DNA from 2 places in the Proteus sp. MB838 genome. Region 2 is predicted to be linked to the other one. Evidence: predicted binding sites of a transcription regulator. Region 2 holds the regulator's gene; the other holds the start of a gene.
What was found. Region 2 encodes PurR, which represses purine synthesis genes. Its sites were predicted from a motif close to CANGCAAACGTTTGCNTG; they were not measured.

Region 1 (5,365 bases), on a different contig from region 2:
CAGAAGTTAAGTTACAAGAAACGCTTACCCCTATTTATTCAACAACAGAAGGCTTACGCCAGACATCGTTGCGTAAATTAATAGAACAAGCCTTAACCTTACTTGATACTTGTGCCATTAATGAACTGCTTCCTGATCAATTTATTTATGGTTTACCGCCACTCGCTACCGCGTTACGAACCTTACATAATCCTCCCCCTGATATTGCGTTTGCTGAACTTGAAAAGGGGCAACATCCTGCACAAAAACGGCTGATTATTGAAGAATTATTGGCGCATAACTTAGGTATGCTTAATGCTCGGGCAGGAGCACAATCTTATCGTGCAGAACCCTTATTAATGCCACATGGCTCAACATTACGTGAACAATTTCTTGCAACATTGCCCTTTACACCCACCACAGCACAACAGCGCGTCGTCAATGAAATAGAGCAAGATCTAGAAAAAAATTATCCTATGATGCGCCTAATTCAAGGGGATGTTGGCTCAGGTAAAACCTTAGTTGCTGCACTAAGTGCATTAAGAGCGATAGCCAATGGTAAACAAGTGGCTTTAATGGCACCCACTGAGTTACTAGCGGAGCAACATGCCCTCACCTTTAGAAAATGGTTTGAGCCTTTTGGTATTCAAGTGGGGTGGTTGGCTGGCAAACAAAAAGGTAAAGCGCGAGAAGCACAACAAAATGCAATAGCTAATGGCGAGGTTTCCATCATTATTGGCACTCACGCCATTTTTCAAGAGCAAGTTAAGTTTCACTCTCTCGCATTAGTCATTATCGATGAGCAACATCGCTTTGGAGTACATCAACGCCTTGCATTATGGAAAAAAGGCGAAGAGCAAGGCTTTCATCCACACCAATTGGTGATGACCGCAACCCCCATTCCTCGAACACTGGCGATGACCGCTTACGCGGATATGGATACCTCCATTATCGATGAGCTACCTCCTGGTAGAACCCCAGTAACGACAGTGGCTATCCCTGACACTCGGCGAAATGACATCATTGAACGTATCAGGGTGGCTTGTAGCGAAGAAAATCGCCAAGCCTATTGGGTTTGTACGTTAATTGAAGACTCCGAAGTCCTTGAAGCACAAGCAGCACAAGTTATTTATGATGAGCTGACGATTGCCTTACCGGAAATCAAGATTGGATTGGTTCATGGTCGAATGAAGCCGGCAGAAAAACAGGCGGTGATGGCCGACTTTAAAGAAAACAAACTACAGCTTTTGGTCGCAACGACCGTGATAGAAGTCGGGGTAGATGTACCTAATGCCAGTTTAATGATCATTGATAACCCTGAACGATTAGGTCTTGCACAATTACATCAGCTACGAGGGCGTGTTGGTCGAGGTGCTGTGGCTTCCCATTGTGTCTTATTATATAAAACGCCGTTAACTCAAACTGCTCGTTTACGTTTACAAGTGCTCAGAGACAGTAATGATGGCTTTGTTATTGCACAAAAAGATCTCGAGATAAGAGGACCAGGTGAACTATTAGGAACTAAGCAGACGGGCAATGCTCAATTTAAAGTCGCAGACTTATTACGCGATCAGGCGCTTATTCCTGAAGTACAACGTATTGCTCGTTATTTACATCAACATTACCCTAAGCATTCGCAAGCGTTAATCGAACGCTGGCTACCTGCAAAGACCCAATATAGCCAAGCTTAAACGACACACTTTAAATGGCTTAGAGCGCACTTGAGGGCTTAACACTGTAATAAAAGAAAACGGCACAGACTTATCTGTGCCGTTCTCATTCGAACTAGATGAACACTGTCATCACCCTGCTATAGGCGTAAAGAATGGTAGCATCAGATACAATTTGATCACTATCGCATTTACTATATCAATAAAGAATGCACCGACCATCGGAACAACTAAGAATGCAAGATGAGAAGGACCAAAACGATCTGTCACAGCTTGCATATTAGCGATAGCCGTTGGCGTAGCGCCTAAACCGAAACCACAGTGACCCGCAGCCAAAATTGCCGCATCATAATTTTTACCCATAACACGAAAAGTGACAAAAATTGCATACAATGCCATTACTGCCGCTTGAACACCGAGAATAACCAGCATAGGTATTGCCAGTGATGCCAGCTCCCATAATTTTAAGCTCATCAGCGCCATCGCTAAAAATAACGATAAGCTAACGTTACCTAAAACAGAAACGGCTCTATCAAATACACGATAAAAACCGAGCATTGATAGGCTATTACTTAAAATAACGCCAATGAACAGTACACACACAAAGGTAGGTAATGAGAAAGCCGTACCTTCTAGTAACTGAGATAAGAAAGTCCCTGCCATTAAACAGATAGAAATCATCGCAATGGTTTCCAATAACACCATTGAAGTGATCATTCTCCCCGTAGCGGGTTTCTCAAAGGCTGTAGGCATTTCATGATCATCACTGCCTGCGCCAGGGGTTGGAATGTTACGAATTAAATAACGCGCAACAGGACCACCAATTAATCCACCTAACACTAAACCAAAGGTTGCACAAGCCATAGCCACTTCAGAGGCACTCATAAAGCCGTAGCTTTCAACGAATGTTTTCCCCCAAGCGGCACCCGTTCCATGACCACCTGATAAGGTGATAGAACCGGCTAATAATCCCATAAGAGGATCAAGGCCTAGCATTTCTGCTAATGCAATACCTACTGTGTTTTGAACTAAAAGTAATCCAACGACCACAAACACAAAAATAAATAGCGCTTTTCCTCCCGCTTTTAAGCTGGCAAGGTTCGCGTTTAAACCAATTGTTGCAAAAAAAGCGAGCATCAGTGGATCTTTTAAGGAGAGATCAAAGCTAATTTCCCAGTCCATAAATGATTTTAATGCAAGTAAAAGAGCTGCAACAAGTAACCCACCTGCAACGGGTTCTGGGATCGTATACCGTTCTAAAAAAGGAACAGATTTCACTAACTTACGTCCGAGTAAAAGAACCAAAGTGGCCGCGACTAGCGTGCCATAAACATCGAGATGATACATTTATGTACCCCGTCTTATTTGTTAATTTTGTATAAAAAAACTACGACGCTAAGTTCATCCATGAACAACGCCAAAAGCAGGTATACCCCGATTAGAAAAAAAAACGACGATAAACACAAGTTAAAACATATAAAAATGTGAGCGCCTCTTATGCATTTTGATAACATCAATTTTACGCAAACGATTGCTTTTGTGGCGCAGATCATTAAAATACGCTTTTTGCCAGATAAGAAATTCACATCATGGTTACTTCAGAAAATCGTAATTTGTCACAAAGTAGTCAGATTTCGCCCCAAAAAACGAGTGAGCTTCTATTCGCTTTAGAAGAAAAGCCCCCATTACCACAAACACTATTTGCGGCTTGTCAGCATCTATTAGCCATGTTTGTCGCCGTAATAACCCCTGCTATCTTAATTTGCCAAGCATTAGGGTTACCTGCACATGACACTCAACGCATTATCAGTATGTCATTATTCGCCTCAGGTATTGCATCACTGATCCAAATTCGAGCTTGGGGTCCCGTAGGTTCAGGTTTATTATCAATTCAAGGCACCAGTTTTAATTTTGTGGCTCCTCTGATTATGGGGGGATTGGCATTAAAAAATGGTGGCGCGGATATTCCAACAATGATGGCGGCTCTATTTGGCACTTTAATGGTTGCTTCACTTACCGAAGTGCTATTATCGCGTTTTTTACATTTAGCTCGCCGGATTATCACACCATTGGTATCAGGAATTGTGGTGATGATTATCGGCCTTTCTTTAATTCAAGTTGGGCTTACTTCTATTGGTGGTGGTTACGCCGCTATTGAAAGTAACACCTTTGGCTCACCTAAAAACCTTTTATTAGCGGGTTCGGTATTAGTGGTTATTATTTTACTTAACCGCCAAAGAAACCCTTATTTACGTGTCGCTTCTTTAGTGATTGCTATGGCTGTCGGTTATATTTTGGCATGGTGGCTAGATATGCTACCTACACCGCCTGAACAACAAGAAACACCGATTATCACCGTACCAGAACCTTTCTATTATGGCCTCTCATTTGATTGGCATTTGCTTATCCCACTAATGCTGGTGTTTATGATCACCTCATTAGAAACCATTGGTGATATTACTGCCACCTCAGATGTTTCAGAACAACCCGTCAGTGGGCCACTTTATATGAAGCGCATTAAAGGGGGCGTATTAGCAAATGGATTGAACTCTATGGTTTCTGCGTTTTTTAATACCTTTCCAAACTCCTGTTTTGGGCAAAATAACGGCGTTATTCAATTAACAGGTGTGGCAAGTCGCTATGTGGGCTATGTCGTAGCAGCCATGTTGATTATTTTAGGGTTATTTCCCTCTGTGGCAGAATTTGTACAACGAATTCCTGAACCTGTACTAGGGGGGCAACGCTTGTTATGTTTGGTACTATCGCTGCATCTGGGGTGCGTATCGTCTCTAAAGAGGCACTAAATCGTCGTGCTATTATGATCCTCGCCATCTCTTTGGCCGTAGGACTTGGGGTATCACAGCAACCTCAAATATTACAGTTTGCACCTGATTGGCTAAAAACATTACTGTCATCCGGTATTGCTGCAGGCGGTCTAACCGCTATTATTTTAAACCTGATTTTTCCACCCGAAAAATAATAGCTGAAACACAATCCGGCGCTATTTCACTCTTTAATCGGAATAGCGCATTTAATAAATTGATTAATAACATGATTTAATTATTACTTAAGGCAACAAAATTATTATTTACTTTTAGGCAAGAATATCGGCTAGATAAAAGAGAATGCCATAACTACTCTTTTATTGATGAATACTTGAGCAAAAGTCAATTTTCAGGCATAACTGTATGATGTTTTGATGGAGTATAAAACAGGAGAAAGGTTATGCGCTGGCTGATAAAAAGTTTGGTATCTCTGATACTTATCGTTATTTTATTTATTATTGTGATTTATGCCTTTCTTCAAACACAATGGGGTGCGCAAAAAACCAGTGAATGGTTAACACAGTATAGTGATTATGACATTCGCTTTTCCGGTATTGAACATGATTTAACTCAACCAGAACAAATTGTTGTTTATGATCTGTCCATTAACCCCAAACAAGATAAAACCGCCGTATTAGCCCAATCAGCACAACTTAGATTTAACTGGCAATTTTTTACTATGCCGTCCCATCTGCAAAAAATTACTTTAGAGAATGGTAAAATTATTTTAGCTAATAAAATAGCTCCCCTTCCTGTTAGTGCAGATATTCTCCAGTTTAAAAATATGCAGTTAGATAGCATGCCAACATCTAGCACAACATTCACCTTTAGCGCTAACAAAATAACGGGAGGTATCACACCTTGGAAACCTACATCGACCGATCCTATTGG
Region 2 (5,365 bases):
TTATTAAAAATGAAATGATGTATGGTCCATTAGAGCTAATCTGTCATTCATTAGGAATGACCAAAATGTAACGACAAGATGCCAATATTCACATATAGCGCAATGATTACAGTAAAGGACACCAGATAATGTTTTAGTCGACGGATATCTGATGTCCCTGATCACACAAATTTTTAACGTCAATATCAATATCTCGTTAAATTGAATATTGATAAATTTCGTTATTTAATAGGCTTAACAATAATATCCCAACCTGTAGTACCTGAAGCGTGATAATAATAACCGGCTTTTAATTGCTCTGGTTTTTTACTTGGCCCTTCAGCAACTAAAGTAGATTTCGTTGAGTTATTATCAATACGAATTACACCACCGCGAATACGATCTAATTCATTACCATTGAACAAGGTAATTTGTGGTGAGAAATGCGCATCACTTAAATCAATATGAATAAAAGTGTGCCCTGCATCATAAGCGGCTTTTAATTCTTTATCCGTAATTTCTTTACCATTCTCAAAGGGTAAGTCAAAAAATGCTTTTGGATCAATTTTAGCAGTCATAAATACTCCTTTTTATGAATAAACATCAATCATTAGTTCAATTTAAATTATAGATCATAATTAAACATTCTGATAAATATCCTGCTCACGCTTTGCAAGGCACATACAAATTAATTATATATTCAATAGGTTAATTTACCCATTTTTTATTTTTCTTTTATTCAACAGAGATAAAACAATAAGTAAAATTAACTAATTATTTATATATATAAAAATGAGATGTTATTTCTCATAGGGATCTGCCATTATCATGGACTCGTCAAAACTCGCATATTTAAACTTATGAGTATTTAGTAATGGAAATGATTTTACTGTTTCTGATTGTGGGATGTATAACTGGATTTTTTGCCGGATTGTTAGGAATTGGTGGTGGAGCCATTATTGTTCCTATTGTGATGTATGTTGTTAGCCAACAAGCTATCCCTGCAGATATGGTAATGAAAATCGCCCTCTCAACCTCTTTTTCTGTCATTATATTTTCTACCGCCTCTTCTGCTTATTCGCATAATAAACATAAAGCGATTTTATGGTCACAATTTCCGCTCCTCGCTGTAGGCACTCTTCTCGGTATGCTAGTTGGGACATTCCTAGTACAAAAACTCTCAAATACCCTATTGCAAATTATCTTTTGTATTTTTATGGCCTATACCATATATGGATTACTGACCAAGAAAAAAGAAGCTGAACGTGTTGAGAATGCCCAAGATCCGGTGGTTTCAAAACCAGCACTAACAACCGGTGGTAGCTTAGTGGGTTTTATTTCAAGTTTTATTGGTATAGCGGGTGGCACCATAACAATACCGCTATTAAGCCACTGGGGGTTTAACACCCGTAAATGTATTGCAACATCATCAATGCTGGGTGTGATTATCGCCACTATTGGGACTGTTATGGGGATCGTTTATGGTTGGCAACAAACTGAATTAGCAGACTATTATTTAGGTTTTGTCTATCTACCTGCTTTTATTGGTATTAGTATTACCAGTATACTTACAGCCCCTATCGGCGTAAAAGTTGCCTATAAACTACCTATTGCCAGAGTACGCCAAATATTTGCCCTATTCTTATTAATCGTCATGACTAAAATGTTATATACCCTGATATTGGGATAGTGTTTTAACACTTTACCTCTATCTTAGTGAGAGATACTCTTATCAATATAACTAATCTATATGTTCTATACTAATAGATAAAAGATATTTAGCTGTTATTTCAATGAATTTTTGTTAAAATAATTAGCAAAATAGTAACAACTTAGTGAGTTCATTTGCCTCATTTTATCAATTCAGTTGAATTAGATGGAATGGTTTAAGGCACAAAACCCGAAAATGATAGGATAAAGGAGTACGCAATGTCTTTCGAATTACCAAAATTACCTTATGCGTTAGATGCTCTTGAGCCACATATCTCTAAAGAAACATTAGAATACCACTACGGCAAACACCACCAAACTTACGTAACCAACTTAAATAACTTGGTTAAAGGTACTGATTTAGAAAATAAATCTTTAGAAGAGCTCATCAAAACTACTGAAGGTGGTATTTTCAATAATGCCGCTCAAGTTTGGAACCATACATTCTACTGGAATTGCTTAGCACCAAACGCAGGCGGTGCACCAACAGGTAAAATTGCAGAAGCAATCAATAAAGCGTTTGGCTCTTTTGAAGAGTTCAAAAAACAATTTAATGATGCAGCTGCAAAAAACTTTGGTTCAGGTTGGACTTGGTTAGTGAAAAAAGCAGATGGCTCATTAGCTATTGTTAATACATCTAACGCTGCAACACCTGTTTCTGGCGAAGATAAACCACTGTTAACTGTTGACGTCTGGGAGCACGCTTACTACATCGACTATCGTAATGCACGTGTGAAATACTTAGAAGAGTTCTGGGCACTGGTTAACTGGTCATTTGTTGAAGCAAATCTTGCTTAATTGACTGTTTCAGAGATGGGAAAACCATTTTTGATAATCTAATAACAAAGGGCCTAGTGCCCTTTGTTATATTGATATATTTGATTGCTCACTTTGGATAGCTAAAATTTAAGCAAATAATTAGCAATTAACAATCAAAACAATAAACTTGCATATATTACGATCATAACCAGTGCTGCTACTGCGGTACTTAAACCAAATTTCAGATCCGTATCCATCTATTTCTCCCTCAAAATGATTATAATACTCAGATTAAACCATAATCTTGTCATGGTTAATTATTATTACATATCAAGTTTTGCTAAAATAGCGACTAGAGCACAATTTATAACATTGATTAATACTTTCACTTTTGAGCTAGATCATACAAAATTCACAGCTAATCGCTAAATTATTGCCAGTGTTTGCCCTATATATGACTATACTGGCAGTTAAACCATAAAATGAATTAAAAGAGACCAATGAAGGTCAGGAGTTTTCCACACCATGGCAACAATAAAAGACGTGGCAAAACGCGCAGGCGTATCAACCACGACTGTTTCTCATGTGATCAACAAAACTCGTTTTGTTGCTGAGAACACAAGAGCGGCAGTTTGGGCTGCGATAAAAGAATTAAATTATTCGCCGAGTGCTGTCGCACGTAGTTTAAAAGTCAATCACACTAAATCCATTGGTTTATTAGCCACGTCCAGTGAAGCACCTTACTTTGCTGAAGTGATTGAAGCTGTTGAAAATAGTTGTTATAGCAAAGGCTACACGCTAATTTTATGTAATTCACATAATAATCTTGATAAACAAAAAGCTTATTTAGCTATGTTGGCACAAAAACGTGTTGATGGTTTATTAGTCATGTGTTCAGAATATCCCGATCATCTTCTTTCTCTCTTAGAAGGTTATCGTAATATTCCGATGGTCGTCATGGACTGGGGAAAAGCCCGCGGTGACTTTACTGATACCATTATTGATAACGCATTCCATGGTGGCTATATAGCCGGTCGTTATCTTATTGAACGAGGTCATCGTGATATTGGTATTATCCCCGGCCCTCTAGAGCGAAATACCGGAGGCGGTCGTTTACAGGGCTTTTTAAAAGCCATGGAAGAAGCGAAAATTACGGTAAAAGAAGAGTGGATTGTACAAGGTGACTTTGAACCTGAATCTGGTTACAAAGCCATGACCCAAATGCTCAATCAAAAACAACGCCCTACTGCCGTATTTTGTGGCGGTGATGTTATGGCTATGGGAGCAATATGTGCAGCTGATGAGTTAGGATTACGTGTTCCTGCCGATATTTCCATTGTCGGCTACGACAATATCCGTAATGCACGCTATTTCACACCAGCTTTAACCACGGTTCACCAGCCGAAAGAGCGTTTAGGACAAATGGCTTTTTCCATGTTACTCGACCGTATTGTGAATAAACGCGAGGATGCACAAACTATCGAAGTACACCCGCGTCTAGTAGAACGTCGCTCTGTTGCCGATGGTCCATTTATTGATTATCGCCGCTGATCCCCTTCATTAACGAAGCCATTCCTCATTTAAGGTTTGGCTATCGCCTAGATAATCTAATAGCCAAGTTAATGCCGGCGATTCGCTTTTATCAACCCATGTTAGACAGCACGGACTGTCTGGCAAGGGTTGTACTAAGGTAAGGGTAACCAACTTACCTTGTTCGATTAATGGCTCCGCTCGGTGCCAAGGCACCATACCAACACATAATCCTGCTAATAAACACTCAAGCCCCATATCCCATGAAGGCACTATCATTCGGCGCTGATTATTTAATGCCCAAGTATCTCGTTTTGGTAAACTACGTGAGGTATCTTCTAAACATAAACTAGGATAAGGCCGTAACTCATCATCGGTTAAAGGATGTGCCGCGCTTGCAAGAGGATGATCAGCATGACACACACATCGCCACGGCATAAAGCCCATATCTTTAAAACTATAACGTTCACCAATAGGTGAAGCTCTGGTGGCACCAATAGCCAAATCAACACGCCCGTTCACTAATGAATCCCAGACACCGTTAAAAACTTCAGGATAAACATAGAGTTCGATATCAGGAAAATGGCGATAAAAGTCCAGAATAAGTTGCTGTGTTCTAGCCGGTTTGACAATACCATCCACGGCAATGCTAAACTGCCCCCGCCAGCCATTTGAGACTTGCTGGCACATATGACGAGTGTCATTCATTTTTTTGATAACAGAACGGGCTTCTTTAATAAAGATCTTACCCGCATCGGTTAATTCAACATCACGATGCCGGCGTTCAAACAAAGGAACGGCAAGCCATTCTTCTAATTGTCTCACGGTGTAACTCACCGCGGAGGGTACTCTGTGCAATTCTTGAGCGGCTGAGCTAAAACTCCCCGTTCTAGCGACAGCATCAACGACCTCTAGCGAGTATTCTGACCACATAATATGTATTCCTTTGAATTTTTTTCACAGCATTAACCAAATATTCCCGTTTCACAAGTAAAATCACTCTTAGCTACAATATATAAAATGTTTTACATCACATAACATAGAAAATTAAAATGACTTTAAAGAATTCCACACAATCAAAAACACCTTCTCTCTTTATGGTGTATCTCGCCTGCCTTAGTATGCTGGGCTATTTAGCTATCGATATGTATCTGCCTGCATTTGGTATGATGCAACGCGAATTATCAATCAGTGAAGGCGCAGTCAGTAACAGCTTAAGTATCTTTCTATTTGGCTTTGCTGTCGCTCAACTACTTTGGGGGCCACTCTCAGACAAATTGGGGCGTAAGCCTATTTTACTTATTGGGCTAAGTTTCTTCTCCCTAGGTTGTCTAGGTATGCTTTGGGTAGACAGTGCTGCCGGTTTACTAACCATGCGCTTCTTACA

Region 1: gltS (sodium/glutamate symporter) is a predicted target of PurR. The motif match lies at 3,170-3,187, and genes of this name have one in related genera.

What each region holds. Positions count from the first base shown of each region.
Region 1 is NZ_BAABMO010000001.1:20,094-25,458, forward strand. It holds gene recG (ATP-dependent DNA helicase RecG) at 1-1,670, shown strand, start outside; gene gltS (sodium/glutamate symporter) at 1,782-2,996, opposite strand; partial or broken gene ACYUCW_RS00110 (uracil-xanthine permease family protein) at 3,239-4,629, shown strand; gene ACYUCW_RS00115 (AsmA family protein) at 4,875-5,365, shown strand, end outside.
Region 2 is NZ_BAABMO010000023.1:60,076-65,440, reverse strand. It holds gene ACYUCW_RS11470 (TetR/AcrR family transcriptional regulator) at 1-71, shown strand, start outside; gene ACYUCW_RS11465 (hypothetical protein) at 222-557, opposite strand; gene ACYUCW_RS11460 (sulfite exporter TauE/SafE family protein) at 854-1,669, shown strand; gene sodB (superoxide dismutase [Fe]) at 1,909-2,487, shown strand; gene cydH (cytochrome bd-I oxidase subunit CydH) at 2,622-2,705, opposite strand; gene purR (HTH-type transcriptional repressor PurR) at 2,974-3,999, shown strand; gene punR (DNA-binding transcriptional activator PunR) at 4,009-4,911, opposite strand; gene punC (purine nucleoside transporter PunC) at 5,031-5,365, shown strand, end outside.